Regions from separate parts of the Colwellia sp. MEBiC06753 genome, predicted to be linked through region 2. Evidence: predicted binding sites of a transcription regulator. Region 2 holds the regulator's gene; each other region holds the start of a gene.
The links. Region 2 encodes MetJ, which represses methionine synthesis genes. Its sites were predicted from a motif close to TAGACGTCTAGACGTCTA; they were not measured.
Positions count from the first base shown of each region.

Region 1 (11,148 bases), on a different contig from region 2:
CAAATTCCCGTCGTTGCACTTTCTCAGCTTAACCGTAGCTTGGAGCAACGTTCTGATAAACGCCCAGTAAACTCGGATTTAAGGGAGTCAGGCTCTATTGAGCAAGATGCCGATTTAATTATGTTTATCTATCGTGATGAGGTTTATCACGATGATTCTGAATTTAAAGGCATGGCAGAAATTATTATTGGTAAACAGCGTAATGGCCCGATTGGTCGCGTACCGTTAACCTTTAACGGTCAGTGGTCGCGCTTTGATAATTACGCGGGTCCGCATGTCTTAGAAGAAGACTAATATTTAATGACAGTTCGTACCGCTACTGCGGCCATTAATTTACAAGCGTTGGCTCATAACGTTCAGCAAATTCATCAATTAGCTCCTGATAGCAAAATAATGGCGGTGCTTAAAGCCAATGCCTATGGTCATGGTCTTGAGCGAATTGCTAGTGCATTGGCCGATCAAGCTGTTGATGCCTTTGGTGTTGCTCGCCTTGATGAGGCGCTTGCATTGCGCGCTTGTGGCGTGATCAAACCAATAGTGTTAATGGAAGGTTTTTTCAGCGAACAAGAGTTGCCGGTATTGGTAGTCAATAATTTACAAACGGTAATTCATAATCAACAACAATTAGATGCATTATTAAAAGCCGACTTAACAACACCAATTAAGGTATGGCTTAAAGTTGATACGGGTATGCATCGGTTGGGTGTTGATCCACAGCAGTTCAATGATTTCTATCAGGCGTTAAAGCAATCAGCCAATGTTCACAATGATTTAGTATTAATGAGCCACTTAGCGTGTGCTGATGATAGCCAAAGCCATGCCACCATTGAGCAAATTAGCTTATTTGAACAGTTAACTGATACACTGGTTGATGAAATGTCGATGGCAAACTCTGCTGGCGTATATCAGTGGCCTACTTGTCACTATCAATGGGTAAGGCCCGGTTTATTAATGTATGGCGTAAACCCAATGGCAACCGTTGATGCTACTGATGATAACGTGCCAGATATCAAGCCAGTGATGACATTACAGTCTAGTTTAATCGCCAAACGCTTTATCAAACAAGGGGAAGCAGTTGGCTATGGCGCCGCTTGGGTTGCCCCGCATGATACGTATATTGGCGTTGTTGCTATTGGTTATGGCGATGGCTACCCAAGACATGCTACTAATGGTACGCCTGTGTTAATCAACAATAGACGTGTGCCATTGGTGGGACGGGTTTCCATGGATATGATCACGGTTGATTTAGGTGCCCAAAGTAATGATGACATTGGCGATGTCGCGATACTTTGGGGTGAAGGGCTAGCCATTGAAGAAGTTGCTAAATGGGCAACGACTATCCCTTATGAGTTACTGTGTAATATTACCCGTCGTGTCAATATGACTATTTCTTCTTAAGATCAAACTTAACGTATCCTATTCGCCATTGATGGTGGCAACTACTGTTCTTACACCGCCATAATCTCGATGTTCACCAAGGTAAATACCTTGCCAAGTACCTAAATTTAATCGGCCATTGGTAATAGGAACACTGACACTACTGCCTAAAATGCTGGCTTTAATATGTGCCGGCATATCATCATCACCTTCATAGGTATGGCGATAATATGGAGCACGCTCTGGAACAAAGTGATTAAAATGCGACTCCATATCAACCCGTACAGTGGGATCCGCATTTTCATTGATGGTGAGTGAAGCCGAAGAATGCTTAATAAATAAGTGTAATAGGCCGCAATTAATTTGTGTTATTTGTGGCAATTCGCGCAGTACTTTATCAGTGATCAGGTGAAAGCCTCGATGGTGCTTTGCTAAGGTTATCTCGGTTTGGAACCACATGCTGCCTCCATGTTTTCATTCGCAAAGGGAGATTTCATCTTGCCAGTTTCAGCGTTCAAAGTAACGGGCTAAACATATTAGCTAGCCAGCAATTGATTAAATTTTTGTTGAGATGCATGGATTAACTGCTTAATGGCAAAGTGATGGGCTATGGCTGGCTTTATCCTTATATACAGTTTTTTAAGCAAAGGTTTAGGACCTAAAGAAATTGTCGTTATTTCACTGTGCTGTGAGTTATTAATTAGCCAGTTTGGCATGATAGCTACACCATAATTGGCATTGACCATTTGCAACATCGTTAAGGTATTGCTAACGGAGCGAAGGTGTTTGGGCGAGATCTTTGCTGGGCTCAGAAATCGACGAAAGGCATCCAGCTGATGTGCCGGTAATGGATAGGTTAACAAAGTCTCATTGGCTAAATCCTCAGGGATTATCTGTGAATGGTGTGCGAGTGGGTGGCTTTTATTGACAGTAAGTACCTGCTCAAATTGCCCAAGCTCGGCATAATGGTATTTACAATGGCTTGGTTTATCATCACTAAATAACAAATCTAAACTTAAGCAATCTGAAAATTGCTCGCCATGATAATCAAAAACTGTAGTAGGACTTTCTTGCTCTACCATTTGAATAATTGGCACAACCCACTGAAAGCATGCATGACATGCAAATCCTATTGAATAGTTTGAACGGGCTTTTTCAGGTGTTAGCTGGTTAACCGTCTGTTCTATTTTCGGTAAAACATTTTTAGCTAACTCAATAATTTTTAGACCATTATCAGTGAAGGTTAATGGCTGGCTTTTTCTAAGATAGACAGGTCCAGCAAGTTTACTTTCAAGTTCTTTTATTTGGTGAGATAACGCCGATTGGCTAGTAGAAAGTGCCAAAGCTGCCTTGGTTAAACTGCCTTGTTCATGTAATGACAATAAGGTGCGTAGATGCTTTATTTCTAACATGATGAAATTCCTTCAACACAAGTTGAAAATCCTGCGATTGTGATTTTCCTGAGAAATCCAGATTATAAACACCTAAACATCTAGACGTCTATATTCTTTTTTGGAGAACACATGAAAATTCATAATTTAGGGTTTCCTCGTATAGGTAAACATCGCGAATTAAAATTTGCCTTGGAAAAATTTTGGCAAAACAAAATTACTGAAGAGCAATTCTTGAATTCGGCTCAACGCTTACGCCAGCAACACTGGCAGTTGCAGGCCGATGCAGGTCTGGATTTGTTACCAGCAGGTGATTTTGTTCACTATGATCACATACTCACTGCTAGTTTAGCGTTAGGGGTCATACCTAAACGCTTTGGGGCTATCTCTGATAAGTTAGCGTTAGAATTTGCCATTGCTAGAGGCAGTGACAACGCTTGTCACAGCTGCGCGGCTAGTGATATGACGAAATGGTTTGATACCAATTACCATTATTTAGTACCTGAGCTTAACGAAACAATTGATTATGTAGTAGATCCAAGTCATTACCTTGAACAAATAGCGGAAGCTCAGCGTTTAGGAAAGGAAATAAAGCCAGTTATTGTTGGGCCGTTAACTTACCTGTATTTAAGTGAATATCAGGGACAAGATAAGTTAGCGTGTTTACCTGGCTTGTTAGAGGCCTATCAAGAATTGATCTCAGCTATTCAATCGGCTGGCTGTCAGTGGTTGCAAATTGATGAGCCTATTTTGGTGTTAGAGCTGGATAAACAATGGCGACAAGCGTTTATTGATAGTTATCAATCATTATCACTGTCGCAAAGTAAGATCTTACTCGCTACATATTTTGGTTCAGTCAGCCACCAACTTGACGTTATTGCTAAGTTACCGCTAGATGGAATTCATTTAGACACAGTTACTGTGCCATTTGATTGGCAAACTGTAATTGCGCAGTTACCTGAACACTGGGTGATTTCGCTTGGGGTAATAGATGGTCGTAATATTTGGAAAACAGATTTAGTGTCGGTCTATCAGAAGTTACAGCCCATTTATCGTCAGCTAAATCAGCGATTGTGGTTGGCACCTAGCTGTTCGTTATTGCATGTGCCGTATGACGTTACACTTGAACAAAGTTTAGATCCAGAAATTAAATCTTGGTTAGCTTTTGCACAGCAAAAATGTGATGAACTTGTGTTGTTAAAACAGGCGCTTTTAAGTGAGTGTAGCGAACAAATAACCCGATATTCAGCGCAAGTACTTAAGCGCTTAGTTTCAACCAAAGGCAACAACCCTGAAGTTGCCAAGGCAATTGAACAACTAGCTGGGCAAGATGGCTATCGCAGCCAAGGCTTTACTGAGCGTAAAAATATTCAGCAACAAACATTAAAGCTGCCGCTTTTCCCAACCACAACAATTGGCTCATTTCCGCAAACTAGCAACATTAGAACATTACGCGCGCAACTAAAAAAAGGTTTGTTAGATCAGCAAGATTATCAACGGCAAATCAAAGAAGAAATTGCCAATGTCATCGCTCAACAAGAAAAAATCGGGCTTGATGTGTTGGTGCATGGAGAGCCTGAGCGCAATGATATGGTGGAATATTTTGGCGAACTGTTAGATGGTTGCGCAATTACCGAATATGCGTGGGTACAAAGCTATGGCTCTCGTTGTGTTAAACCGCCGATAATTTATGGTGATGTTAGCAGGTCACATAATATGACCATTGAATGGATAAAATATGCCCAGTCATTAACTAAAAAACCAGTTAAAGCCATGTTAACGGGTCCTGTAACTATATTATCTTGGTCGTTTATTCGTGATGATATTGCCCGTGAACGTGTTGCTTTGCAGTTAGCGCTGGCGATTCAGGCAGAAGTTGATGTTTTAGTGGCTGAAAACATTGGAATTATTCAAATAGATGAACCTGCAATTAAAGAAGCAATGCCGTTAAAAGCAAGTCAGTGGCCAGCATATTGCCAATGGGCAACTAAAGCCTTCCGTTTATGTAGTGTTAATGTGCCTGCTGCGACACAAATTCATAGCCATATGTGCTATTCCGAATTTAACGAAATTCTACCGGCAATTATTGCTTTAGATGCTGATGTATTGACGATTGAAACGTCCCGTTCAAATATGGCGTTACTTAATAGTTTTGAACAGCAAGACTACCCTAATGATTTGGGCCCAGGTGTTTATGATATTCACTCGCCAAATGTGCCTGAAATTGATTGGATAAAGCAATTGCTTAACAAAGCCCAACATAGTATTCCAGCTGAGCGGTTATGGGTGAACCCAGATTGTGGGTTAAAAACGCGCTCTTGGTCTGAAACGGAACCAGCTTTAATTAATATGGTTTCTGCAGCAAAAGCACTTAGAGTAGAAAGTACTTCAAAACAGTTACCTGAGTTTGAGTCAGTATAATATTTAGAAGGCATAACTTGATGGCTGAGCGATCAGTTATGCCTTTGCTATTATGAGTTACTCGTCACTATTACGTTGGCTTGGTATATCAGATAAATATTCGACAAATTCAACTTCAAATCCTGCAGGATCTATATAGTAAATATTGCGACGATATTTATGTTCGGCGCCGGGTTTAGCAATTTGAAAACCCGCGCTTTCCATTCGCTCTATAAGCGCGGTTAAATTTTCAGTGACGAAGGCAAAATGGGCTAAACCTATCTGATGATCTGTTAAGTCGCGATTGCTGCCTTCACCATCATCATTAAAGGTTAAATAGTAATAATCGTCGCCAAAATGTAACCACCGACGCGGTTTGCCATACCAAGTTTGTTCGCCTTGGGCTCTAATGTGCCAATGAGGGAAAGCGGCTTGGTAAAATTTAAGGCTTGCTTCAATGTCATTGACCACTAAATTCAAATGTTCTAAATACATAAATAATCCTTAATTACTGTTTATTGGCCTTATTTGTTAGACATGGTTTGATTGAATAACAGAAACAATGTGTCGAAAAATTGTTGACTAAATAGCTTTTTGTTAGTGACTTGCCTTTCAATAGTTGTGGTTAATGTATTCATAATTTACTCCTTGTTATTTGTTACTTGCTAATGCTAAAACCTCAAGTAAACTTGAGGTAAAGTGTTTTTTGAAAAAAGTTGAAAAAATATGCAAGAAGCAACTTGGAGTGTCGGGCGCGTTGCCAAGCGAAGTGGTGTTAAAGTATCAACATTGCATTATTACGAACAAATTGGCTTAATTAAAAGTTGGCGTAATAGTGGTAATCAACGGCGTTATAAACCGGAAGTGCTTAGGCGAATATCTGTAGTGAAAGCTGCACAAAAGATGGGAGTTTCGCTTGAAAGTATCAAACAAGCCTTTGCTAAATTACCAGAGAATAGAACACCAACAAAAGCTGATTGGCAAAAGTTAGCAAGACAATGGCATCAAGAGCTCAATGCAAAAATTAAATATTTAGAAGAATTAAGAGATTCGATAGACGGCTGTATTGGCTGTGGTTGCTTGTCGCTAAAATCTTGCCCGATATACAACCCAGAAGATAGTTTATCAGCGCAAGGTGATGGCGCGGTATTGCTGGAACAAAAAGTTAAACAAAAGGTTATGCAACTCTAACTCTGCATATCGTCTTTCGAATTTAGCTGGGGTAGGGCTCAAATCCGACGATTTCCACCAAAAGCAGCTTGGCCTTTAGTCAAGGTTTCGAACACAGCAAGTAGACACAATACCTCGGACTCAATTGCCACCTGCTTAGTCTCTGCTCAAGTACACAATTGACATGGTTTTACGCAGACTTGTGCAACGGCTTTTGTCGAGCTTTTTACCATAATACTCGCCTTTATCTTCTGCCAATTTCTTCACAGCAATTGCTTTTATCTTATTAGCGCCGCTTAACTTATCTAATTCTTTCAGGCTCAATAACCTTAAGCGATTGTACTTTTTGCGATCATCATCATCACGCCCAAATTTATCGGCACAATAGGCCATAGCGCCGGTATTTGCGCCTAATTTGGTGGCATCTGATAGCAAATCAGCTTTCGCATTGGGTACTACTATGGTGAAAGCAAATGCCATGAACATTGCGAGCAACTTATTCATAAAATCTATCTCCAATTTTCAAAAACCTAACACCTGACCCGTCAGTTTTTCAGTATTAAACATTTACGCCATTACGATTGTAATTATAGCAGTTCTGGCTAAATTCGTTATGAGCCATGCCCGGAAAGTGATGCGTCGGCAAGCCCCCTTACCCTGATAAGGAGACATGTCCACAATTACAGTATTGCCTGCTCTGGCACCTTGGAGCACACCCGCTTTTTAGGTGGTGGCGTACTTGCTCGAGAACACTTGCGGATATAAACGGCTTCACTGTACGATGGACACAGTTTGCTTTATCACAAGTAAAAACAATGATTAAAGTGCCTTCGAAAGCGTTCGATTTAGCGTTGAACAATGAATGCTATTGTGTACGTTTTATCGTTACATCAATATAGCCAATATTATTGGCCATGGCTGATTTAACATCATTGGCAAATAACGTAAGTTCACCATCTTCAGTCACTTTATAGTGTGCTAAACATCCTACTTTTTTTGCCAATTTATCTGTACGACCTACAGATGCGCAAAGGGTAAACCAGTCGGCATCTTTGACTCGTTTCATTCTTCTTGCGAGTTTAATGGGTATTTCTTTCCAACCTAGGCTGACCTCGTCAGTATTCCAACCGCTAGCATTACAGGTAATTGAACCATCTGTCCAAGTATCGTGTTCAGCAGCTGATATTTGGTAAACCTCACCAACTTCAACCAGAATGCTACTGTGGTTAAATATTTTGGTTGAATCGATACTGATGGTAATGCTTTCTTCAGGTTCTAGCGCATGCCAATGTGGGCGCGGGTTTTTTACATAGCGCTTAACGCCAAATCCAGCTTCATTGCTTTGATTAAAACCGTACCAAACATGGTGTGATACGTTAGTTAAAGACTTGGGGCGATAGTCTTTATCAAAGGCTATTCGGTTAGGAATGGCGTTATGTAATACCGGTTTGTGCTGTTTTGACACTTTGTCATTGTCGATCACACAACATAGGCGATCATCTAATGTAAGCCAGTCGATAACTGGCCACCGGTCTTGTTGATGGTTTTTGCCAAGTTCATTGGCTTCGCGTTTTAAGTCGTCCAGCCCTAATTGATTTTTTAATTTAGCGGGCAGCGCTGTGGCTAACGCTTGTTGGCTCGGTAACTTTAGAGCAGGGTCTATTAAACCATGTTGCTTTACTTGGTATGCAATCCAGTTAATTAAATAGCTTAATGCGACATCTGATAAGCCGTCGCGATAATAGCCGCCACCAACGTCACTGTGAGCCCCCGAAAACCATAACTCGATAATTCGTTGTCGATCATAGTTCATTAGAGTCGGTTGAAATGCTTTTCTTTTGTCATCTAGGCTGACCATATGTGTTGCTTGTTTAATTATATGAGAAAGCGTACAGCCATTTTCGAATACAACATCATAATCAGGGCGTTCTGACTTATTTAAGTTTGGTAGGCCAATGCTGGCGACCGTGTCAAATACAGCGAGGTAAATAAAAGGTGCAGTGTTATCGTCGATCAAATCAGATTTTTCAATAATTTTTGCTGCAAAACGTCTCGCAAGTGCTGCGCCGCGTGAAAAGCCAGTTACGATAAGTAGGTCACCAGCTTGATAGACGTCATTGAAATCTTGATAGGCTTTATTGAGAATTGAGGCGACATCACGGTGTTCTAATGACAACCCTTGATTAAGCAATCGTTGCAGCCAGTTGCCATATGTGCCTATACCTTGGTAATAAAAACAATGCTTTACTGAAGAGTGGCTTGAACTGCCACGTTGCTGATCGGCATGGAGGTTGCCACCTGATAAGAAATGGAATTTCAAGACATTGGAGATGTTGTCGTCTTCCTTTTTTCCTTTTTTGATTTGTTGGTTGGCATCTTCCGGCTCATTTCCGGTTCCGTCGAAGTTAAAAATTAATAGTGCCATTATTTGTCCTTAATTTCCTTGGCTGTTAGGTAATAGTCAGGGTATTCCTTCGGTGTAATTCTTCACTAACTTCCTTCACTAACTTGCGTTAACTACGTTTACAAGCGTTCACCTACTGTGAAATTTACTATAGAAGACATTTTATTTTTCGTCTAATGGTCATTGTTTATTGTAATGTTTAGGGCACAAAAAAAGCTCCCTATGGAGCTTTTTTATGAATTTATTATCTCTATGCCTAGTCAAAGCATAGTTGAAGTTTAGTCAAAGCTAAATTCAATATAGGCTTTGCCGTGCGGTGAACTTAGTGGAATGATAACAATCGGTCCTTCCGCTTTATGGTTAATTGTGTGGTTGGTACCTGATACCACCATAGGTGTTGCCATATCGAATTCGAAGCCTTTCTCACTTAGCATACGTTTGGCACCACCAGTTACCATGTTAGTGATTTCGCCTACTAAGTCGGTAATTTCTTCATTAACAGTATCAGGTGCTTCACCTACCATGTTTTTCATGGTCGCAAGTGCTAACGAACCTTCAAACGTAATAGACAGCGAACCTTTTGCTTGATCACTAACCATACCTATCAAGCCAGAAACATCACCTTTAGCAACTTCTCCTTGCTTTAATTTCGGTTTTTCTGGTGTCAATTCCATCATCGCCATTGTAGACATTACATTTAACATCGAAGATAAAAACGGATTAATAAACTCTACATTCATGAAAAATACCGGGCCTTATGTTGCTCAGTGCTTGTGATTGCTAATAATTTAGCATAATTTTTTGATTTCGCACTACTTATTGTTGTCTATTGTGCCAACTTGCTGCGATTTATTAAAGGTTAAACTGACTTGAAAGTCATTATTTTCAAAATTCACAGTATTGACTTGTTTAGGGTAAGTATCGACGAGTAAGTCATTTTTTACCACTAATGGTATTAAAAACTTGTTTAAGCTCACTTCTTGATAAACATAAATTTTATCAAGTTTGTTTTCAACTCCTATCCAAGTTATCGGCAGCTGCTGATTTTCTTGAGAGAGATTAAAGTGGTCGGTTACATACTGTTGAATAAATAATTCGTATTGCGGGTGCTCAGGATTAAAGTGAGTATCGTTAATTCGAGCAATGGCATTTTCGACATCGTGTGCGGTTAATTGATGAATAATTTCGAGTCGTTGGGCTTGGTTATTATAGCTAATGTCAGTAATGGCAAAGAAGTATTTGTGAGCTGCAGCCGAAGCTGCAACTCCCATTAACATTGCGGTAATTAACCAAACGACAAAGGACTTATTTAGCTTTGTTGTCATTACCTGTTTCATCTTTATGTTCTGGCTCGTCGTTGATTGGCTTTAATTCAACATTATAGTCGCGCATCATGTCTTGTTTTTTCTGCTTGTAAAGTTCAAAGCGAGACATAACAGGACGAGCTGGCCAGTAGTTGTTGGTGGTATCGGTATCCGCTGTTTCCCAATTTGGATCTAACGCAATTTCTTTAATTTCTTTGTCGCGAATAAAGAGCTTAGATACTTTAGTTGGGCTTCTACGCCAAATTTCAGCAGGAATACGAACATGCTCTTTGCTGCCGTCTACATAGGTAATATCAAGTAAAATTGGCATCACTAAGCCACCTTTATTTGAAAAATCTACAATGTAGAATTTGCGCTCATCAACTAACAAATCTTTTTCCCATTGTTTCAGGTCTTTTTGTGATTTGTTGTACTTGTTGCGATCAGCATTGGTTGCAGTGAACTTATCATGTTCATTATAGAAATCTAACAACTCTGGCTTGTCATGAGTACGGCGCCAGTTGCCTTTATTTTTGATATCACTAATGAACTCTGGTTGTTCATTATATTGTGCGCGCTCCCAAGCTTCTTCAACATCAGGATTTTGGCTATTAGGACGGTATAAGTGCACAGTATCAATGGCTAAATCAACGTGATCTGTGGTGTAGAACCAGCCACGCCAGAACCAATCTAAATCTACTGCTGATGCATCTTCCATGGTGCGGAAGAAATCGGCAGGTGTTGGGCGTTTAAATTTCCAACGTTGAGCATATTCACGGAAGGCAAAATCAAATAATTCGCGACCCATAATAGTTTCACGAAGAATATTTAATGCTGTTGCTGGCTTACCGTAAGCATTGTTACCAAACTGTAAGATAGACTCAGAGTTGGTCATAATTGGTACTTGGTTGCTACTTTTCATGTAGCTGATCATGCCTTCAGCGTGACCGCGACGAGAAGGGTAGTTTTCTTCCCATGCTTGCTCAGCTAAAAATTGTAAGAAGGTATTTAGGCCTTCATCCATCCAAGTCCATTGACGTTCATCAGAGTTCACGATCATTGGGAAGTAGTTATGACCAACTTCATGAATGATCACCCCGAT
Region 1 covers NZ_JBQMTM010000019.1:59,011-70,158, forward strand. The annotation lists gene dnaB (replicative DNA helicase) at 1-294, shown strand, start outside; gene alr (alanine racemase) at 301-1,398, shown strand; gene ACOB82_RS14610 (secondary thiamine-phosphate synthase enzyme YjbQ) at 1,417-1,836, opposite strand; gene ACOB82_RS14615 (LysR substrate-binding domain-containing protein) at 1,914-2,789, opposite strand; gene metE (5-methyltetrahydropteroyltriglutamate--homocysteine S-methyltransferase) at 2,901-5,189, shown strand; gene ACOB82_RS14625 (VOC family protein) at 5,247-5,663, opposite strand; gene soxR (redox-sensitive transcriptional activator SoxR) at 5,895-6,359, shown strand; gene ACOB82_RS14635 (hypothetical protein) at 6,495-6,842, opposite strand; gene ACOB82_RS14640 (phospholipase effector Tle1 domain-containing protein) at 7,204-8,763, opposite strand; gene ACOB82_RS14645 (chemotaxis protein CheX) at 9,021-9,482, opposite strand; gene ACOB82_RS14650 (DUF6702 family protein) at 9,555-10,067, opposite strand; gene ACOB82_RS14655 (M1 family aminopeptidase) at 10,048-11,148, opposite strand, start outside.
Region 1: a site for MetJ is predicted at 2,863-2,880, ahead of metE (5-methyltetrahydropteroyltriglutamate--homocysteine S-methyltransferase). Genes of this name have one in related genera too.

Region 2 (11,148 bases):
CCTATTGGCTGGTTTTTTATTGCTGCTAAATACTTGCTTTTTAACTTCAGTTTAAGCTATCGCAAAATTATTTCTACCCTCTGATTTAACTTGGTAAAGTGCTTGAACGGCCGCTTTAAATAATTGCTGAACGCTTGTAATTGAGTTGTGCTCATTGCTTGCAACACCAATAGATAGAAGCTCGCTTTTAGCGTGGTTAGCCACTTGTTTAACCAAGCGCTTGGCTATTGCCGCGCCATCTTCAATTTTTGTCCGTGGAAGTAACACAACAAACTCTTCGCCGCCATAGCGACAGCTTATTGCTGGAGCACGTACTTGCTTGCTTAAAATCTTTCTCTAAGTGCTCATCAAAATAATGTCGATTAAATAATTGCGTTAGGCTGTCGATGTCACCACGTTTGTTAATTGATTTAACACGCGTTCCTAATGCCATCGACAGCAACATCATTTCAATTAATGCGGCACCTTGAAACAAATTTTGAGTGATAGGGTTGTGCGGTAATCTCGTAGGTGACTATAAAACACATTAACGGGACGGGCAGTCTATTAAATGGCTAGTATTAGCAAATGCTAGTATTAATTATTCCAACTTTAGTGTTGATATTTAGCTAATAATTACGCATAAAAATTTAAAAAATAAATGGTCTAACCTCTTGTTTTTAATGCCTTGTAGCTATTTTTTATATAAAAATAGCCTTGTCAGGCTCAAGTGAGATCCAATACCATATAAATAATAACAATAATAAATATAACAATTGAGTGATTTACATTCGAAGTCACTTCCATAAAGCTAGATTAAGGGTCTTACCTTAGGAACAATAATGACAGATTTACGACAACAAGCACTGGATTATCACGCTTTTCCCACACCAGGCAAAATTAGTATCGAAATAACCACACCAGCTGAATCAAGTAAAGATTTAGCATTGGCATATAGCCCAGGCGTCGCTGAGCCTGTGCGCGAAATTGCCGACAACCCTGACAATGTTTACAAATATACTGCTAAGGGAAATACCGTTGCGGTAATTTCTAATGGTACAGCAATATTAGGTTTAGGTAATTTAGGCCCGTTAGCGTCGAAACCCGTGATGGAAGGTAAAGCGTTATTGTTTAAGCGTTTTGCGGGTATTGATTCATTTGATATTGAAGTTAAACACAGAACCGTTGAAGAATTTGTGACTACTGTCGCCAATATTGCCGACTCTTTTGGTGGTATTAACCTTGAAGATATCAAAGCGCCAGAATGTTTTGAGATTGAAAAAGCATTAATTGAGCGCTGCAAAGTGCCGGTATTTCATGATGACCAACATGGAACGGCGATAGTTACAGCTGCCGGCATGATTAACGCATTGGAAATTCAAGGTAAAGACATCAAGCAAGCCAATATTGTTTGTATGGGGGCAGGAGCTGCGGCAATCGCCTGTATGGAGCTATTAATTAAATGCGGTGCTCAGCGTGAAAAAATTTATATGCTTGATCGCAAAGGGGTAATTCATACTCGTCGTGATGATTTAAATGAATATAAAAAGCTATTTGCCAATAATACCGACAAACGTACGCTGGAAGATGTGATTGATGGCGCCGATGTGTTTGTCGGGGTTTCTGGCCCTAATTTGTTATCTGCGGACCAGCTTAAGTTAATGGCACCAAACCCTGTGGTGTTTGCCTGTTCAAACCCAGATCCTGAAATAAAACCAGAACTAGCGTTAGCAACAAGAGATGATCTTATTATTGCTACCGGTCGCTCTGACTACCCTAATCAAGTGAATAATGTGCTGTGTTTCCCGTTTATTTTTAGAGGTGCGTTAGATGTTCGTGCTCGTACAATCAATGACGAAATGAAAGTAGCTGCTGTTCATGCAATTCGTGCGTTAGCAAAAGAGCCAGTACCAGAGTCGGTATTAATTGCTTCAGGTGAAACAGCGCTCAGTTTTGGTCGAAATTACATAATTCCAAAGCCAATGGATACACGTTTGCGCACGCAAGTCGCGAAAGCGGTAGCTCAAGCAGCGATTGATTCAGGAGTGGCAGCATTAGAGTTGCCAGAAAATTACCAAGGTTAATTGGTTGCAAAAACAAAGGCGCTTAAAGCGCCTTTTTCTTAGATAATTTCTTTTGCATATGTAGCTTTAGTAACCAATTGCCATACCATCTTTTCGCATTTCACTAGCGCCGTAATAAACGCCTGTTTTTGGATCTCGCCAAATGGCTTGATAGCCACCAAATGGGCCGGTAGTGATATCGATTTTATGACCGCGCTGTTGAAGTTCTTTAACTACGGTCGCCGAAACACCACTCTCTAACTCAAGTACGCCACCATCTTGCATGCGACCTTGCCATGTTGGCTCTGTTGAGCCTCGGTGATGATATCGCGCGGCATCACCCGATTGCTGAACGCCCATGCCAAAGTCGATGATATTCGCCACCATTTGCACATGGCCTTGTGGTTGCATTGCTCCGCCCATCAAGCCGAAACTCATCAAGGGCTGGCCATTTTGCGTTAAAAATGCCGGGATAATCGTATGGAACGGTCGTTTGTTAGGTGCATAAACATTGGGGTGACCTTCCGTTAGTGAATATTGAGCGCCACGGTTTTGGAAAATAAACCCTAGGCCATCGGCAACTAAGCCAGAACCCATACCGCGATAATTACTTTGGATCAGCGACACCATCATGCCGTTTTTATCGGCAACGGTTAAATAAATGGTATCGCCATCAATCAGTTTCGGGTTACCGTGGTCAACATTATTTGCGGCTTTTTCCATATTGATAAGCTGGCGACGCTCATTGGCATAGTCTTTAGACAATAAGCCGGCCAATGGAATGTCGAAATAATCGGGATCGGCATAGAAGCGTGCACGGTCTTCAAATGCTAATTTTTTCGCTTCAGTCATGACATGCAAATAATCAGCACTGTTATGACCCATGGCTTTGAGATCATAACCTTCTAAAATGTTTAACATTTGCAGTGCGGCAATGCCTTGACCGTTCGGTGGTAATTCCCAAACATCATAACCGCGATAGTTGACTGAAACGGGCTCAATCCAGGTGCTGGTGTGATCGGCAAAGTCTTGCTTGGTTAAAGCGCCGCCAATACGCTTGAAGTAGGCATCAATAGTGTCGGCAATTTCGCCTTGATAAAATGCTTCACGACCGCCTTGGGCGATTTTACTTAAGGTATTGGCTAGATCTGGGTTTTTAAAAATTTGCCCTTCTTTAATGAATTCGCCACTTTCAAGATAAGTAGCTTGGTAATTGGCAATTTCTTCAATCTCACCAGCTTGGTATAAACGCTCATAGCGCTCTTGATAAATCCCCATATAGTAGGAAACCACTTCGGTAACGGGAAAGCCGTTATTCGCGTAATCTATCGCTGGTTGTAGGTTTTTGGCCATCGCTAACTGGCCAAATTTGCCGTGTAACTCGTACCAGGCGTCTACTGTGCCCGGCACAGTAACAGGTGCGCTGCCCCAGTTTGGAATTTCACTGACATCACCTATTTTTGCTTTTAATTGCGCCAGGGTTTGCCCTTTCGGAGAGCGTCCAGAGCCGTTTAATCCATAAAGCTTTTGGGTTTTCGGATCCCAGACAATAGCAAATAAATCACCACCAATGCCGTTACCTGTTGGCTCCATAAGCCCAATTGCAGCATTAGCGGCTATCGCTGCATCAACGGCACTGCCACCTTTTTTTAATATATCGATAGCGACTTGACTAGCAAGCGGGTGGGAAGTGGCCGCCATACCATTGGTACCTAACACCGCTGAACGTGTTGCCCATGGCGCGCTGGTTACCCTATCTCCTCGATTATCTTCTCTAAGCGTTACCGCACGGTTATCGTCGCCGACATAGACAACGCTTGAATTCGTTGGCTTATTATCTGTGCTTGTACATGCTGTGATTAACATGATGGTAGTTGCTGATAGCAGTAATGATGAAATTTTCATATAAGTATATAGCTTTAAGTGTTTAGTGAAACTTTTGCAAAAATTTTCTGGCAGGTAAAGCAGAACGAGGGGGAATTAGACGAGTAGATAAAAATATACGCTCAATGTCGAGTGTCAGTAGCGCGCGAGTAATAAAGCTAATAAAAAAGCCGCGTAAAGCGGCTTTAAAATAAGAAATGTCTGTTAATTAAACATTAATCTTCGTCGTCAGATTCAAACTGTGAAAAGTCGGTAATGCCTTTTTCTTCCAATGCTTTACGCACGCTGGCAGGTAATTTATGTTCATTATCTTTTGCTAAATCAACATCGTCTGGCAGTGGTTGCCCAGTAAAGGCATGCAAAAATGCTTCACAAAGCAATTCGCTATTGGTGGCGTGGCGTAAATTATTTACTTGGCGACGTGTACGTTCATCGGTTAATACTTTTAACACTCTTAACGGAATCGATACGGTAATTTTTTTTACTTGTTCACTCTTTTTTCCGTGCTCGGCATAAGGGTTGATGTATTCGCCATTCCAGTCAGCCATAGATTACCTCATTGCATTTTTATTCACTGGGCGATGCTCAACTAATCAAAGATTTTGGCAGGTTCATTAATTAGTAACACCCGTTTTTGATAGTGAATTGTACTAGTTGGCATTTTTCAGTCAACCTATATGTGTAGAAGTTTAGATGTCTAAAATAACTTGACCGTCAAAAGCAAAACGTTTAGATTTATAGACGTCTAAACATCTGAAATGAATTGGTGAGCAAAATGAGTGATAAAAAAGCGACAACCATCGCGGTAAGAGCGGGTATTAATAGTGATCAGCATCATGGTGCTGTCGTTGCACCTATTCATTTATCAAGCACATACTCATTAAAAGGCTTTAATCAAAAACGTGATTTTGATTATTCACGTACTGGCAATCCAACCAGAGCGTTATTTGGTCAAGCAATTGCTGATTTAGAAGGTGGCGCTACTGGTATCGTCACCAGTACTGGTATGGCGGCAGTTCATTTAATTTGCCAGTTATTATCAGCGGGCGATAAAGTGGTAATACCGCACGACTGCTATGGCGGCAGCTATCGTTTATTTGTGCATCTAGCCAAGCGTGGTCAGTTTGAATTAATCGTTATTGATCAATCAGATGAGCAAGCATTAGCCGATGCCTTAGCGCAATCTCCTAAATTAGTGTTAATTGAAACCCCTAGTAACCCATTATTGCGCATCGTTAATATTGCTGATATTGCCAAGCAAAGTAAGGCAGTCGGGGCGATAGTGGCCGTAGATAACACTTTTTTATCGCCAATTCTTCAGCAGCCGTTGGCACTAGGTGCAGATATCGTGTTCCACTCAACAACCAAATACATTAATGGTCATAGTGATGTAGTCGGTGGTGTGCTAGTAACTAAAACGGCTGAGCTTGGTGAAGAACTGGCGTGGTGGGCAAACTGTATCGGCATTACCGGCCCTGCATTCGACAGCTTTTTAGCGCTACGTGGATTAAAAACGCTGCCGCTGAGAATGAAAGCACACCAAGAAAATGCCAATGCTGTTGCCGAGTTTCTGAATAATCACCCGGCAGTTGAACAAGTATACTTCCCTGGTCTTAGTTCTCATCCGCAACACCAATTGGCAAAAACGCAGCAGAAAGACTTTGGCGCTATGTTAAGTTTTGAACTTAAAGGCGGTGTAGAAGCCGTTAAAGTGCTATTTGATAATCTATCTTTATTTACACTGGCGCAATCATTAGGTGGCGTAGAAAGCTTGATTAGTCATCCATCGACTATGACTCATGCTGGCATGGATATCGAAGCACAAATTGCTGCCGGAATTAGCCAGTCTCTCGTGCGCATTTCGGTAGGTATTGAAGATATTGACGATATTTTAACTGACTTAACTCAGGGGTTAGCAGCTAGTCAGCAAGCTGAAAAGGTAAGTTCAATTGATAATAAAAAGCAGCCGAAATTTCGTGTCAGTGCGGCACAGGCAGCAGTTTGGTAATAGGCAAAAACGTGGAAAACAATAAATTAGGTAAACATGCGGTTCAGGTACATAAGTTTGGTGGTAGCTCGCTAGCGTCAATTGAATGTATTGAACGGGTTATTGCAATTATTCAACGTCATTGCCAAATAAACGACGTAGTTGTTGTGTCGGCAAGTGGTGATACCACTGATGATTTAATTGAAATATATCAACACGCTAAACACAATAGTGATCAGTTACATCAGGCAATTTCAACGCTTAAAAACAAGCAACAGGCGTTAATTGAAGGGTTGCTATCAACAGAATCAGCCACAAGATTATTGCAAAGACTGGAACAAGATTTCCAATTGCTGGCGAAATGGTTACAAATTGATATTGCTGCCCATGAAAGTGAATTATTAGCGTTTGGTGAAGTTTGGTCGGCAAATTTGTTGTCAGCAGTGCTTGCTGAAAAAGTGTGTCCAAGTCATGCCATTGATGCTCGCGAATTTTTGGTGATTGATAACGAGCAGAGCTGCCAGGTCGATTTCCCACTAAGTGAAAGCAATCTTGCTAAGCAGCGCGTACCCAATAAATTAGCCATTGTAACTGGCTTTATTGCTAAAAATAGCGATGGTATTCCTTGTACATTAGGCCGCAATGGCAGTGATTATTCTGCCACTATTTTAGCAGCACTGACTCAAGCGCAAGATGTGACTTTATGGACAGACGTTGATGGTATCTATAGTGCCGATCCGCGCGTAGTACCATTGGCGAGAAAATTACACCGCGTGCCACGTACCGTAGCGAAAGAGCTTGGCCGTTTAGGTAACCCAGTATTACATGCAAAAACGTTACTACCGCTTGAAATTGTTGGTAGTCATTTACATGTTGCCAGTAGTTTTGACCCAAAAACCGCAGGTACTGAAGTGGGTGACTTTGGTCAAATTGCTCAGCAAGAATTGTCGGTTACTTATCAAAACGACCTATTATTAGCTGAATCGGAAAGTTTTATTGGCGAACCTGGTACTTTAGCTTATGAAAAATTTACAGCATTAAGTGGTGATTTAACCCGTGGCCAAATAGTTATTCGTCTTGATCAACAACGAGCCGTTAGCGAGTGGCTGGCCAGCGATACCAATGAAGTTAAATTTACGCCTATCTCTATTATGGCAGTAGTAGGTGACAATGTCGCCAAGCGTGGCAACGTAAAAGCACGTTTTAAGCGTGCGTTGAAACATCAAATTCCATTAGCAATTTTTGATCAGCTTCATATTAATAGCTTAGTTGCGGCGCTACCGAATGCTTGTACTGGTGAAACATTAAATAATATTCACCACGATGTGACTAAAGACAGTCGCCATATTGGCGTTGTGGTTGCTGGCTTAGGAAATATAGGTCAACGTTTTATTGAGATGTTACCAAAGCAATTAGCGCGAGTTTCTACGCTAGAGAATACTCATTTGGTGGGCTTGGTAACGTCGAAAAAAATGTTAATTCAATCCGACGGTATTGATGCAGAACATGCGCTGGCTGAATTTGAACATTCAGCAACAGCTTACGAAGAGCAAGAGTTATTAACTTGGTTGGCCAATCATCCGTATGATGAACTAGTCATGATAGATATCACGCCTAGCGAAGCCTTTAGCCAGTTATATGAAAGATTCTTTAGTAAAGGCATTCACGTCATCAGCGCTAATAAATGGGCGGCATCAGCGTCTTTAGCTGAATATCGACATAATATTGCACTGGCGAATAAGCATGAAGCGTTATGGTTAGGTAGCACAACAGTTGGTGCTGGTTTACAGATAAATTATGCAATTAAAGATTTACGCCAAAGTGGTGATACCATTACTGAAATTTCGGGTATTTTTTCGGGCACCTTGTCTTGGTTGTTCCAAAAGTACAATGGTGAGGTTCCATTTAGTGAGTTACTGCGCCAAGCGTTAGCAGATGGTTTGACTGAGCCAGATCCAAGAGAAGATTTATCCGGCCGCGATGTCCAGCGAAAATTATTGATTTTAGCGCGCACCGCAGGCTTTGAATTATCGCTGGAAGATGTTGAAGTTGAAAATTTGGTGCCAGCGGAATTAGCGCAATTATCGCTGCCTGAGTTCTTAGCTCAAGCTGAGCAACTAAACCAGCCGTTTCTTGAACGCTTAAATGCTGCCAGAGAACAGCAGGCCTGTATTCGTTATGTTGCGCGCTTTTCAGCGCAGGATGACAAAATTGTGGCAAAAGTCAGTTTAGAAACATTACCACTGACTGATGCATTTGCAGCGTTAACACCGTGCGATAATATTTTTAAGATTGTCAGTCATTGGTATTTAGAAAATCCATTAATTATCAGAGGGCCAGGTGCAGGGCGAGATGTTACTGCTGGAGGGTTACACTCTGATCTGGTTAATATTTGTCAGCAATTAATGCATAAACAACATCAAGTTAAATTAAAGGGGATCAATTAATGAGCTATAGTCATGCAAGGCAAGTAGAGTCGCTCAATCAAAGTCTAAGCGAAATTGCTAGTGGCATTAATGTTTCATTTGAATTCTTTCCGCCAAATTCCCCTGAAATGGAAACCACGCTATGGAATTCGATCGAGCGTTTGGCACCACTAAAACCAAGTTTTGTTTCGGTAACTTATGGTGCCGGCAGTGGTACTCGTGATCGCACTCATGATGTGATTAAGCGTATTCAGCAAGATACCGCGTTAGTTGCTGCGCCGCATTTAACTTGCATTGATGCTAGCCGTGAAGAGCTGGTTAAAATTGCTAAAGATTATTGGGACAGCGGCGTTCGTCATATTGTTGCGTTGCGTGGTGATTTACCGAATAGCAGTGAAAAGCCGTCAATGTACGCATCAGACTTAGTCGAGCTATTAAAGTCAGTGGCTGATTTTGATATTTCCGTCGCGGCTTACCCAGAAGGTCATCCGGAAGCGCCGAATCCACAGTTTGATTTGTTGAACTTAAAACGTAAAGTTGATGCTGGTGCTTCTCGCGCTATCAGCCAATTCTTTTTCGATATTGAGTCATTTTTACGTTTTCGCGATCGTTGTGTTTCTGTGGGTATTGATGTGGAAATTATTCCGGGTATTTTGCCTGTGACTAATTACAACACGTTAAAGCGTTTTGCTGGCCTAACTAATGTCCATGTGCCAACTTGGATGACCAAAATGTACGAAGGGCTAGATGATGATGAAACAACTCGCCGCTTGGTTGGTGCTAATATTGCCATGGAGCAAGTAAAAGTGCTTAATAAAGAAGGGGTTAAAGACTTTCATTTCTACACATTAAATCGTGCAGAACTCAGTTATGCGATTTGCCACACATTAGGCATTCGCCCTTAATTTACTGCTTTCAAAGTAATATTGGTACGTATATTAATGAGTGTTAGTGTACGTACCAAAAATGTTCAAAAAGATTAATGTTTTTATATCTTATTGTTAATTTGAGTTTTTACCGCTTTTCCTTTATGTTTACGATGGAATGACAAATAAATTTTTGTAACGGCTTACAACATTAAATGAGCAAAGACTCTCACCAATCTATGTTTACTAAACAAGTGACCAATTTATTGGAACGCATGTTTATTAACAGCCCAATTAAAGACACAATTATTGACGGTGCTTGTGACTTTTTTGCCAACCAACCGCAAGTTGAAAAAATTACTACTGAGCTTAATGAAAAGCTCAAATCTAAGCCGAAGAATCAAGCAGAGTTAGAAACAGAATTAGCGAATTTTCAGCAGCAACTTCGCTCTGAGCGCATGGAAAGGCATGAGCGTTTAACTAATATTTGTTATGAAATTATTGAATTGTCTGAAGGGGAAACTTTTAACGAAACTGTTAAAAAGTCTTCTCAATTATTAGGGACAATTCAATTGCTAAGCCCCACAGAAGGGAGCCAAGTAGCAAAAACCAATGAATATCATAAGCCACTATATAAAGCAGTTCTTGTCTTAAGGTTATTAGATCAGCTGATATTAGATAATGCTATTAATAATACGTATATTCAGGATTTTTTAGGGGATATTACTCCTGATAAATACAAAGAATTTAAAGCACTCGATGAAGCTGGCTATCAGGTATTTGTTGATGAAGTTAAGGTCGCTTTAGTTAAAGCTGCATTAATTCAAGATATTGGTAATTTTCATCCTGATGCCCAATTGATTTTAGTGGGCGCTAATCAAAGCAAAGATCCATTTCGGACATTAGACGTTGATGAGCGTAAAGAGTTACTGCAAATTAATTATCGTGAAACCATTAAATACTTAGCTGATGGTATTGGGGCTGGTGATTATTTAGGTAATTCGAAAAAAGACCGCGACCTATTTAAAAAACAAGAGCTTAGAAAGCTTAAGTTTATTCGTGAGTTACTAAAAGGCGCAATTAATCCTAAACAAAGTTTGGCAAATGTGATTAAAGTGCCGCAGATATACTGCTCAATTGTCTTGTCTACCAAACCAAATTATAAATACAAGTTAATTCCTAAAGTTTATCAGGCGCTTAATCAAAATGCCGAGCGTGGCGCTTGTAGCCAGGATGTTGTTAACTGCTTGTATAAAGTCACCGGCATGTTCCCACAAGGGTTTGGTGTAACTTACCTCGCTTTAGATGCGGCTGGAAATTCATTACAGCGCTATGAATATGCCATCGTGAATCAGTTATATCCGAATAATCCTGAAGAGCCACACTGCCGCATTGCCACCAGACAACTAAGCTTTATTGGCTATGGCAGCGATATGATTGTTAAAAAAACCGAAAACCTGTACTTTGCTGAGTCAGCAAAACGCCTTGCCAGCATGAGTAAAAAGCGTTTACAGGAAATTCTAGAAAAGCTGGTATCTAATTACCAAGAGCGTGCCGAGCTAGATCTGATCCCACGCTGTTGGCATCCCAAAGATTTCTTTTCTTTAAAAGAAAATCAAAAGCTTTGGAACAGATCTTAACTTGCTAACAACAAGAGAATATTTCAATTACTTGAATTAATTATCGTCTGTTAAGCAGTAGCGAACGATTAATTTTGTCAGTACATCTAGTGTTTTATTTATCTGGTCAAAACCGAGAAACTCATTGGGCTGATGTGCCTGATTAATTGAGCCTGGGCCTAATACAATGGTTTGACAGCCTAGCGATTGAATATAAGGCGCTTCGGTACAGTAATTGACGGCACAGCATTTATGACCTGATATTTCCTCTGCAACCGTTAAAAATTCATGCTGATGTTCTTGGCCAAAGCTTGGGCAATGTGG
Region 2 covers NZ_JBQMTM010000009.1:40,906-52,053, reverse strand. The annotation lists gene ACOB82_RS08915 (GGDEF domain-containing protein) at 52-330, opposite strand; gene ACOB82_RS08910 (malic enzyme-like NAD(P)-binding protein) at 822-2,063, shown strand; gene ggt (gamma-glutamyltransferase) at 2,130-3,947, opposite strand; gene metJ (met regulon transcriptional regulator MetJ) at 4,142-4,474, opposite strand; gene metB (cystathionine gamma-synthase) at 4,702-5,934, shown strand; gene metL (bifunctional aspartate kinase/homoserine dehydrogenase II) at 5,946-8,360, shown strand; gene metF (methylenetetrahydrofolate reductase) at 8,360-9,244, shown strand; gene ACOB82_RS08880 (hypothetical protein) at 9,421-10,845, shown strand; gene argE (acetylornithine deacetylase) at 10,882-11,148, opposite strand, start outside.

Region 3 (11,148 bases), on a different contig from region 2:
ACCAATTTGCCGCGTAACCCTATGCGAAATCGCGATTTATTAAATGACGTCACTGTCATGACTGAATACCGGCAAGCATGTCATTATCATTCCAGCGATAGCCCATGCCGTATACCGTTTCTATACAATTAAAGTGGCTATCTATTCGATTAAACTTTTGCCTGATCCGCTTAATATGCGAAGTGATGGTGCTATCATCAACATATATTTGAGAGTCTTGCATTAATTGTTGACGGTTCTTCACATGGCCCGGAGTTTTTGCCAATGCATATACCATCCAAAACTCGGTTACTGTTAAATCGATAACCTGATCTTGCCAATGAATACTCATACGTTGGCTGTCTATTTTCAATGGACCACGACTGACAATGTGCTCTTGCTGTTCAGGTTGCTGCTGAGCATCTTGTCGACGAAATAAAGCGGCTATTCGAGCAGTTAGGTGAGGCAGGCTAATGTCTTTCGTTAAATAATCATCGGCACCAATTCGTAACCCCGAAACTGTATCTACATCGTTATCGCGGGCTGTTAAAAAGATGATAGGTAAAGTGGCTGATTTGGCACGAAGCCACTTACATAGTTCAAACCCAGCATCATATTCATTATGTAACCCGATATCCAAAATCACCAAATTGGGTAAATTAATAGCGAAAGCTTGCTGAGCAGTTAAACGATTAGCAAAACTCTGAACCTGATAGCCTTGCATTCTAAGAACATCAGCATAATTTTCTCGAATGGCATCATCATCTTCAACTATCGCAATACGTTTGCTCATTTTTACTTCTTTTTACTTAAAGTTAATCAAGGATGAGCAAAATATATCGTACATTTGCTATAAAAATCTTCTTTTGTCGGCAATTGCCATATTGTTGCCATAATTGTTCAGCACTTTGCCATTTTCAGACCCTGATTTAGGCGTTTTTCCTGTGTTTAATTACACCTAAGTTCCCAAAGCTTAATTTAAAAAGGAAAACAACTAATGAAATGTAAAAAAAATATTGTTATCACTACTGTCCTAGCCAGCTCATTGTTAATCGTACCTATGAGCCATGCCAGAGATACATCGGCAAAAGAATCAAACCCAGGTTTAAGTAACCAACACCAAGAAGAACTAGGGTTTGGCGCAGGTGCGATAATTGGCGGTATACTGGCAGGCCCTGCAGGCGCAATGATCACTGGACTTGCTGGCAATTTAATAATGAAAAATATTAATACAAGTGAAAAGTTAGCTGCCGTAAATAACGAGAAAAGCCAGCTAAATGAATCTTATCAAACACAAATTGCTCAATTGAAGCGCCAAATGCAGCAAGCTGAATATCATTATCAACAAGAGCTAGTAGCATTGGAGCAAAACCAGCAACAGGCAAGTGCACTGCAAGCGAGTAATTTAATGATGAGTATTCAATTTAACACCGGTCAAAGTGATGTGCCAGAGTATTACCATGAACAAATACTTGCATTAGCCAATATTTTAAAAAGCAATGAACGTTTGATAATTGATTTATCTGGCTATACCGATTTGCTGGGGGATAGCCAATTAAACCAGTCCTTATCGCTCTCACGTGCACAAAGTGTAAAAACACAATTAATTAAATTAGGTATTAATGAATCGCGTATTAATGCACAAGGTTATGGCGCTCAGCATCCCATTGTGGCAAACACACAGCAACCATCAAGTTATTATGATCGCAGAGTGATGATAAAAGTTAATAATTCACAATATAACAATAACTTAAAGCGAGTGGCGAAAAACTAATCATAAATGTTAGGTTTTTGATTATTGCTAAATTTACGAAAAAGTACTTTATGGTAAAGTGTAAAAGTACTTTTTACATAACGGTTAATAAAACATGTAATAAAGAGAGTGTAGTAATTTAGTGCTTTAGATATAGGATTCGCGAATTACTACACGGTATTCTAAGCTATACATTAAACTCCTTAAGCTATTTACCTTTATTAATATGGTTAATTTCAACAAAGGATTAATTCAACGTTGCTGCTTAGGTTTCATGCTGTTTATTACCATCAGTAATCCCGCTTTTAGTAAAGCCAACTTTATAACGTTAGACACACTAAAAGAGTTTCCAGGTATTGCTCAGGTAGAATCAATTCTCGTTAAGAGTTATGCGCGACTTGGTTATAGAGTATATTTTAGCGATTTAACTCCTGGCCGAGCTGCAGTCCAAGCTGATAAGGGTGAGCTCGATGGCTTGATCATTAGGGCGGACCAAATCTTATCTAAAACAAAGAACCTTATTAAAATTCCTATTGCGTTGCTTGAAGGAAATTTAATGCTTTATTGCTTACCAGAAATTGATTGTGATTTATCTGTACTTGAAAATTCAGAAAATGTAATAGGGGCAGTGAGTGGCCTCAATATTTCTAATGAAGTACTTAGCGATAAAAGGGCTTCTAGCTATCAAGTAAAAACCCATGCCGCGTTGCAGGATATGTTGGCGAAAAAACGATTAAAATATATTTTAACTATTGAAGTAGATGGCCTTGGTCTATTGCATAATTTCCCTGACAACTTTCAAAAAATATTTGTAAAACGTTTGGCTGGGTACCATGCTGTTCATAAGAACCTATCCGATATTGTGCCAGCGCTTACTAGTAGTATTCAACTAACAATCAATGAATTACAACAAGACCAAACTCAACAGTAACTTTTGTTCATCGCTTTTTTGTTACTACAGCTTGCGGTTTTATGTGATCAGTACTCTACTTTTCTTTTAAATGGTGGTAAAGCATTAAGTAAATCACCACCGTAGCGCTTGGTAACGACACGTCTATCTAGCAATGAAATTGTGCCGCTGTCATTTTCATTTCGCAATAATCGGCCACATGCTTGAATAAGTTTACTTGAGGCTTCTGGCACAGTTATTGACATAAACGGGTTGCCACCTTTTGACGTCACATACTCAGCATGGGCTTCATCAACAGGAGAGGTCGGTACAGAAAATGGTAATTTAGTAATAATTAAGTTAGTTAAATATTTACCCGGTAAATCGAGCCCCTCTGAAAAGCTTTGGGTACCAAATATCAGGCTAGCTTTATTTTCATCACAACGCTTTTTATGATGTTCAATTATTGATTGCCTTGATTGTTCACCTTGCATTAGTAAGCTTAATTTCTTTTTGTCTCTAAGCGATTTAGCCACTTGTTCCATTTGCCAATAAGAAGAAAACAGCACTAATGTCGCTTTGCCTTGCTCAATCAGGCTTGGTAAGACTTTCGTTAACTCATTGGTAAATGACGGATGACTTGGCTCAAAACGCATATTAGGCACAACTAGCGTCGCATTATTGGCATAATCAAACGGCGAATCGGCTTTTTGATATTGGGTGCCATCATTTTGGCTTAAGCCAACTTGGCGACGAAAGTGATCAAAAGAATTAAGTGCAACTATGGTTGCCGAGCACAATACTGCGCCTTCACATTTTGACCATAATTTATCTTCTAAGGTATAACCTACTTCTATCGGCGAGGCTGCTAATAAAAAGTCGCGCTTTTTGCCATCAATTAATTCTAGCCATCTTGCCAGTGGTGCAGTTTTTTCACTATCGGTTCGGGCATACATGGTCCACAGTGCGTTAAAATTTTCTAAGCGCTGCAATAAAAAGCCACTTTCTGCTAATAACGGCTCTGCTAGGTATGATTGAACCTCGCCATCTTTAACCGCTTCAACTAATAAAAAATAAAGTTTATTACCGTGCGTTAAGCATTTACGGCTGTATTCGGCTAAATCTTCTGCGGTGGTCTTAATAACACTGGGTAAAATACCGTGTTCAAAACGGTAGCTTGGCTGGCTATTAAATTCCTGTTTTTGATTATTGCTAAAATAACTGGCTTGATTGGCTTCAATAAATTGAAGTATTTTTTGCATGTCAGCTAATAAGGCCTGGGCATCATCAGTCAGTTTTAACGCCGGAGATATTGCCGATTGTGATTTTATCAGCTTGCTCATTTTATCAGACGCTTCAATTAGCTTTTGTAGCCATTCAATAGCGCCTTTTAGGGTTACGGCAGCGCTCGAATGGTCACGCGTAACTTTAGGCAAGTGATGCGCCTCGTCAATAATGTAAAAGGTTTCATCAGGCTCAGGCAGAATTTTACCGCCGCCCATTTCAATGTCTGATAATAACAACGAATGATTAACTACGAGCACGTCAGCGCTGTCCATGGTATCTCTGGCTTTATGAAATGGGCATTGCGCATGTTCAGCAATATGGCGTAAACAGCTGTGTTTATCTGACTGAATTTGCTGCCAGATATGGCTTGGAATAGTATCTGCCCATGAGTCTCTATCACCTTGCCATTTGCCATTTTTAAGTGCGGTATTTAATTGCTTTAGTAGCTTAATTTCATAATCACTCGGTTTTTCGGCAAAGGTAAATCCTGCTTGCGGTGATTCATCGTCACTGACCGCTTGAGCGAGTTTATGGTGACATACATAGCGTTGTCGGCCCTTCGCTAAGGTGTATTTAAACGCTAATCCGGCATTATCTTTTAAAAAGGGTAAATCTTTGTTTACTAGCTGTTCTTGCAGGGCAACGGTAGCGGTGGAAATGACCACTTTTTTATTTCGAGATAAAGCCAGAGGTATTGCTCCTAAACTGTAAGCTAGCGATTTACCTGTGCCGGTTCCTGCTTCAACAACAATGATTTTTCTCGATTTTTCATATTCACCAGCAAGCGTTTTAGCAATTTCAGCAATTAAAAATGTTTGTTGTTTTCTTGGATTGAAATTTGGCAAGTTTTCACCAATGGCTTTGTAAGACGTTCTAATTGTTTGTTTTATTTTATCACTTAACATCTATTGTTGAGTTCCCATTGGCTGGCTATTCATATAAACTGCTGTATATATTAACAGTTTATGTGTTCATCTGGCGAGAACTAATGAATCAAGTTTGCGCATCCGGTTTTGTTTTAACAAGAAAAACTTTTGATACCGCCAAAGGATTGGTTATTTCGTATTGGGTGATCACGGCGCAAGGCCCGGTAAATGTAGAAATAAACGATGAATTTGCCATTTTCTTCATTGCCGAAAATACGGTCGATAAGGCGAAATTACTGTTGGCTGGTAAAGAATGCGCACCGTCAAAAATTACATTATTACCATTAAAAACCTTTGAACAGCAAAGCGTTGCTGGTGTGTATTTTCAAAAGTTGCGCGACTTTTATCAAGCCAAAGAGTTATTAAAAACCAATGGCATAAAGTGCTTTGAAGATGATATACGCCCAGAAGATCGATTTTTGATGGAGCGCTTTATAACCGATGCGCTAACATTTTCTGGTACCAACCAATACAGTCAGCACGCTTTTGCTCGTATTACTCAAGCAAAATGCAGGCAAGCTCAACAAGACGTTCAATTGCAAAATGTTAAATTGAAAATGGTGTCACTGGATATTGAATGTAGCCCAAGAGGCGAGCTGTATTCAATTGGTTTATATGCTGATAATTGCCAGTTGGTAATGATGATTGCTGACAACCCCGATCCAAAATCTGGCTATGAATATATTCAATGGTATAGCAATGAAAAATCGTTACTTAAGGCGTTTGTTGCTTGGGTTCATCAATATGATCCAGATATTTTTATAGGCTGGAATGTCATAAATTTTGATTTTAATTTGCTACATAAACGTTGTAAGTTACTTAATATTGAATTTGCTATCGGCCGTGATAATCGAGAGCCTAGATGGCGCGAGCAGCAAAGTTCAGAACAACGTTTTATAGAAATAGCTGGGCGTGTGGTGATCGACGGCATAGATATGCTTAAAACCGCAACTTATAACTTTCCAAGTTTTTCACTTGATAACGTCGCCCATGAACTATTAGGGAAACGAAAAAAAGTTGTAGATGTTGATAATCGATTGCAAGAAATTATCGATAATTTTAACTACAACAAACATGCACTAGCTGCATATAACCTTGAAGACTGTAGATTGGTATGGCAAATATTTGAACATACAAAGTTGTTAGAATTTGCAACATTAAGAACGCGCCTTACTGGCTTAACAATTGACAGAATAGGGGGCTCGGTAGCAGCGTTTACCAATTTGTATCTGCCTAAATTGCACCGTGCTGGCTATATAGCGCCAAATTTAGGTGATGGCTATTCAGATTTAGTTTCACCTGGCGGTTTTGTTATGGACTCGAGTCCTGGCCTTTACCGCAATGTTTTAGTGTTAGATTTTAAAAGCCTATATCCCAGCATTATTCGAACGTTTTTTATTGATCCAATGGGCCTAATTGAAGGGTTAAAAGCTCCCGAGCAAGCCGTTGAAGGTTTTGATGGGGCGTTATTCTCACGCCAGCAACATTTTTTACCGGCAATAATCGATGAATTATGGCTAGAACGTGATAAAGCCAAACAACAAAAAAATGCCGCGTTATCTCAGGCAATTAAAATTATTATGAATTCATTTTATGGCATTTTAGGCTCAACTGGTTGTCGATTTTTTGATCCCAGATTGTCAGGCTCAATAACTAAACGTGGACACCAGTTGCTTAAATTAACCAAAAACTGGATAGAGGCTAAAGGCTATCAGGTTATTTACGGCGATACCGACTCTATTTTTGTAGCCATTGGTGATGAGCACACTTCAGAAGCAGCGAATAACATAGGTAATACCTTAGCCGACTACATCAATCAAGCATTGAGCGAATTTTTGCAAGCACAGTATCAGGTAACCAGTAAATTGGAATTAGAGTTTGAAACACACTTTAGCCGATTTTTTATGCCAACTATTCGCGGTATGGCAGATGTAGGTACTAAAAAGCGCTATGCCGGTTTAGTCAGTGATGGTGAAAATGAGCGTATTGTTTATAAAGGCTTGGAAACGGTTCGTACCGATTGGACTCAGCTAGCAAAAGATTTTCAGCAAACCCTTTATGACAAAGTGTTTCATGATCAACCAGTTAATGAATTTATTCTTGATACTGTGCATCAAACAAGAGCAGGACAACTTGATGAAAAGCTGGTTTATCGAAAACGTATTCGACGAAAGCTCGCAGATTATCAAAAGAATATCCCGCCGCATATCAAAGCGGCACGGGCGGCCGATGAGATTAATCAACAAAATGGTAAGCCGTTAAAATATCAAAACAAAGGCTGGATTGAATATGTTATCACTACTAGTGGCCCGCAAGTGGTTGAACATCAAAGTGCGCCACTTGATTATCAACTTTATATTGAACGTCAATTAAAAGCGGTCGCGGATGCCATATTACCCTTTATTAATTTGTCATTTGATCAAATAGTGGATGATCAATTGGATTTATTTCAGTAGCTGCAACTAAGTTATTCTAATAAATACGTTTAATTACCTTGTAATTTTCACTTGCCATGGGTATAACTGTTTGGAAGTCTAGATAGCTAAATATTTTAGCTATAAATATAACCCAAACAGATACTAGTGCCTTATGAAAAAACAAACACAGATTGTCAACGCAGGTCGCAGCGATAAATGGACCAATGGCGTTGTAAACCCTAGCGTGCAACGCGCTTCTACTGTGGTATTTAACTCGGTTAAAGAGATGAAACACGCCACTGCCAATAAAACCAATCAAGTGCTGTTTTATGGTCGCCGAGGTACCTCGACATCTTTTGCTTTTAGTGATGCCATGACTGAATTAGAAGGCGGTGTTGGCTGCGCACTTTATCCTTCGGGCACTGCTGCTATTACCAACGCGATTTTGGCCTTTGTAAAAACTGGCGATAATATTTTAATGGTAGATACCGCCTATGAGCCAACGCGTGATTTTTGCGATAAAATTTTAGCAAAACTTGATATTACAACAACTTATTATGATCCGTTAATTGGCGAAGGTATTAGTGAACTTATTCAAGACAATACTAGCGTCGTGTTTTTAGAATCCCCTGGTTCATTAACTATGGAAGTGCAAGATATTCCGGCTATAGCCACGGTTGCGCATCAGCATGGTTGTGTGGTGATTCTAGATAACACTTGGGCATCACCCATTAATTTACAGCCATTTGAATTGGGGGTTGATGTTTCGGTACAAGCGGCTACAAAGTATATTGTTGGTCATTCTGATGTCATGCTAGGTACGGCAACTGCCAATGAAAAACACTGGCCACAGTTACGTGAAAGTAGTTACACCATGGGCCAATGCACATCACCTGACGATTTATATTTGGCAATGCGCGGTATTCGTACCTTAGGCGTTCGCATGAAGCAACATGAAACGAATGCCTTAACCATTGCTAACTGGTTAGGGGCGCGCGAAGAAGTGGAAACGGTATTACATCCGGCGTTACCAACTTGTCCTGGCCACGAAATTTTCAAACGCGATTTTACCGGTAGTAATGGTTTATTTTCATTTGTGCTAAAACCAGAATATGTCAAAGACTTAACGGCTTACCTTGATGGTATGGAGCATTTTAAAATGGGCTACTCATGGGGCGGTTTTGAAAGTTTAATTCTAGCAAATGAGCATATTGGTAAACTGCGCAGTGCAACAACATGGCCGTACCAAGGACCGTTGATCCGACTTCATATTGGATTAGAAGATGTTGATGATTTAATTGAGGACTTAGCACAAGGCTTTGCTAGGCTTAAAGGCTAAGGTTTAATTAGCTAATTAAAAAGCCACCTGTTAGCTTAGCTAGTTAGGTGGCTTTCATTTCTTTAAAGCACTTAGTTTATTAAGTGCTTTATTTGTTTTTCACTATTTGCTGTTATTTACCGCCGCGTGCAATAATTGCTCGCGCCATTTCATCAGCAACTTTACCTGTTGGTTGGTTTTCAGCTTTAGCTTTAGCGAAAACATCTAATAGCGTGTCGTAAATTTCTTCTACTTTTTTCGTTGATGCATCTTTATCATAATTATCTTCGAAAGAGACATTGATAATGCCACCAGCGTTAATGACATAATCTGGTGCATATAAAATGCCGCGTTCAACTAAAGCTAAGTCATGTTTTGGCTCTGCTAACTGGTTATTAGCACAACCGGCAACGATTTTGGCTTTAATGCGATCAATGGTTGCGTCATTAATAGTGGCACCTAATGCACATGGCGCATAAATGTCACAATCTACGTCATAAATTTCATTTAAACCGACAACTTCAGCATTAAACTGTGCCTGTGCTTTGGCTAACGCTTCTTCATTGATGTCTGTGACGATTAATTTAGCGCCAGCTTTATGCAAGTGTTCACATAGGTAAAAACCAACGCTACCTAGCCCTTGAACTGCAACGGTAAGATCTGTTAAATCATCGCGTTCAAATTGGTGTTTAACTGCGGCTTTTATGCCTAAAAACGTACCTAATGCGGTAAATGGTGCAGGGTTGCCACTTTTACCTTCTGTGCCTGTTACATAAGGGGTTTCAGTATTAGCAATGGCAATATCTGCAGTGGTGATATTAACGTCTTCGGCACTAATATAACGACCACCTAAACCATTTAGTGCACGACCAAACGCTTTAAACAAGGCTTCAGATTTAATCGTTTTAGCATCACCAATAATTACCGACTTACCACCACCCATAGTTAAGCCAGCCATTGCATTTTTGTAGGTCATGCCTTTTGATAAGCGTAATGCATCAACTAAAGCTTCTTCGTCACTTGCGTAATCCCACATGCGACATCCACCAACAGCAGCACCAAGCTTTGTGCTGTGCACAGCAATAATTGCTTTTAAACCCGTTTCTTTGTCACTGCAAAATACCACTTGTTCATGATCATCGAAATCAACTAAATCAAAAAAAGCCACAATTTATCTCCGTGGAAGGCTAGACATTAGACCAATTATGCTGCATTTATCGTCTTTTTTCGCGGCAAAACCGTCTTTATGCGTTGCTGTATTAAAATCGGCAGCACAGTATCATTTACGTAAACGTCAATCTATAGCCTATATAAAGATATTTTTTTTCAAACTGTTCAAATTTAAATACAAGTTGAAAACTTTCTAAAGCTAAAACATTTTTAGTGCTAAAGCACTAATACGCTTAGCTTATTAAAAAATGAATTGAAGATAGAGGATTAAAATTGGTAGGACTTTTTTATTATGAATTAATGTTAGCTAGTGGCTTAAGTAGCATTTTTTGGTAGTAATACATTCAATAGAGCAAGCCATTTGTTGTTTCGGCAAACCAGCCTCCATAAATACTGAGCCTACAGGATGAAATTGATTGTTAGCAAAGTAGTCTACTGCTTCAAGTGGGCTGTAAATAAAAACTTCATTTAGTTCTAAGTCTTTGGCAATTCGTAGTAGGCCTTTGAGTACAAGTTTATCGAGTTGCTGTTTTCGGTGCTCTTGAATGACCGCGATGCGGCCAATTTCACCGCTAGGGAGAATTCGGCCAGTTGCTACTGGCTCTTGGCTATTGTCATCACAAACTAGCATATGAATGGCTTGGTTGTCTTTACGATCAAATTCGATACGCTTAGGTATGCGGTGCTCACAAATAAACACACGTTCTCGAACTGTCTTAAGTAGGGGAGCAGCATGCTCCCATGACACTCGGCTTACACTGTAATGCATAAAAACTTAATCTATATACCAGTACCCCATATTTAAAACACTAGTTAACATTTGTACATTTATCAAACAATCTTTGAAACTTTTTAAAGCCTCTGTGGTCAAAGGCTCATTTTTTGCCAATAAGTGTGCTAAATCTTTAGTTTTTTCCGATATTGAAACTCGATCACCATTAATATACAAATCACCATTTTGCTGATTAATAATTGCCTTGATACCAAGCACGGGTCTGACAACTATTTCGGGATCGCTTAAATATTCAATAACAGTATCCTCAGTAAAAGGCTCTACTGGAATTAAAATCTCTAGCGTATGATGACTTCGGGTAAGAAATGACGCTATGGTATCGCTAAATAGTTCAAAATCACCAGTTTGCTCAAGCATAAATTGTTGTAGCTTTTCGATATCGGCATTGTGCAGCGTTTCAGGCGTTGCAGTGACTTTTCGATCGGCATCACCAAAGCGATGGCAAGCAAGGTTTTTATCAATAATGCTATCTGCTAAGGCTGAGATCATATCTTGGCCGTTAGGTGCTTGAAAGCCAACTGAATAGTTCAATGAGTTATCAATAGCTACGCCATCATGCGGATGATTCGGTGGAATATAGAGGATATCACCTGGCTCGGTAACACTATCAATTAAT
Region 3 covers NZ_JBQMTM010000003.1:58,741-69,888, forward strand. The annotation lists gene pdsS (proteobacterial dedicated sortase system histidine kinase) at 1-59, opposite strand, end outside; gene pdsR (proteobacterial dedicated sortase system response regulator) at 56-772, opposite strand; gene pdsO (sortase-associated OmpA-like protein PdsO) at 977-1,753, shown strand; gene ACOB82_RS03430 (hypothetical protein) at 2,007-2,663, shown strand; gene dinG (ATP-dependent DNA helicase DinG) at 2,711-4,813, opposite strand; gene ACOB82_RS03440 (DNA polymerase II) at 4,897-7,290, shown strand; gene ACOB82_RS03445 (cystathionine beta-lyase) at 7,424-8,590, shown strand; gene ACOB82_RS03450 (Leu/Phe/Val dehydrogenase) at 8,703-9,737, opposite strand; gene ACOB82_RS03455 (GNAT family N-acetyltransferase) at 10,047-10,508, opposite strand; gene ACOB82_RS03460 (JmjC domain-containing protein) at 10,515-11,148, opposite strand, start outside.
Region 3: a site for MetJ is predicted at 7,362-7,379, ahead of ACOB82_RS03445 (cystathionine beta-lyase). Genes of this name have one in related genera too.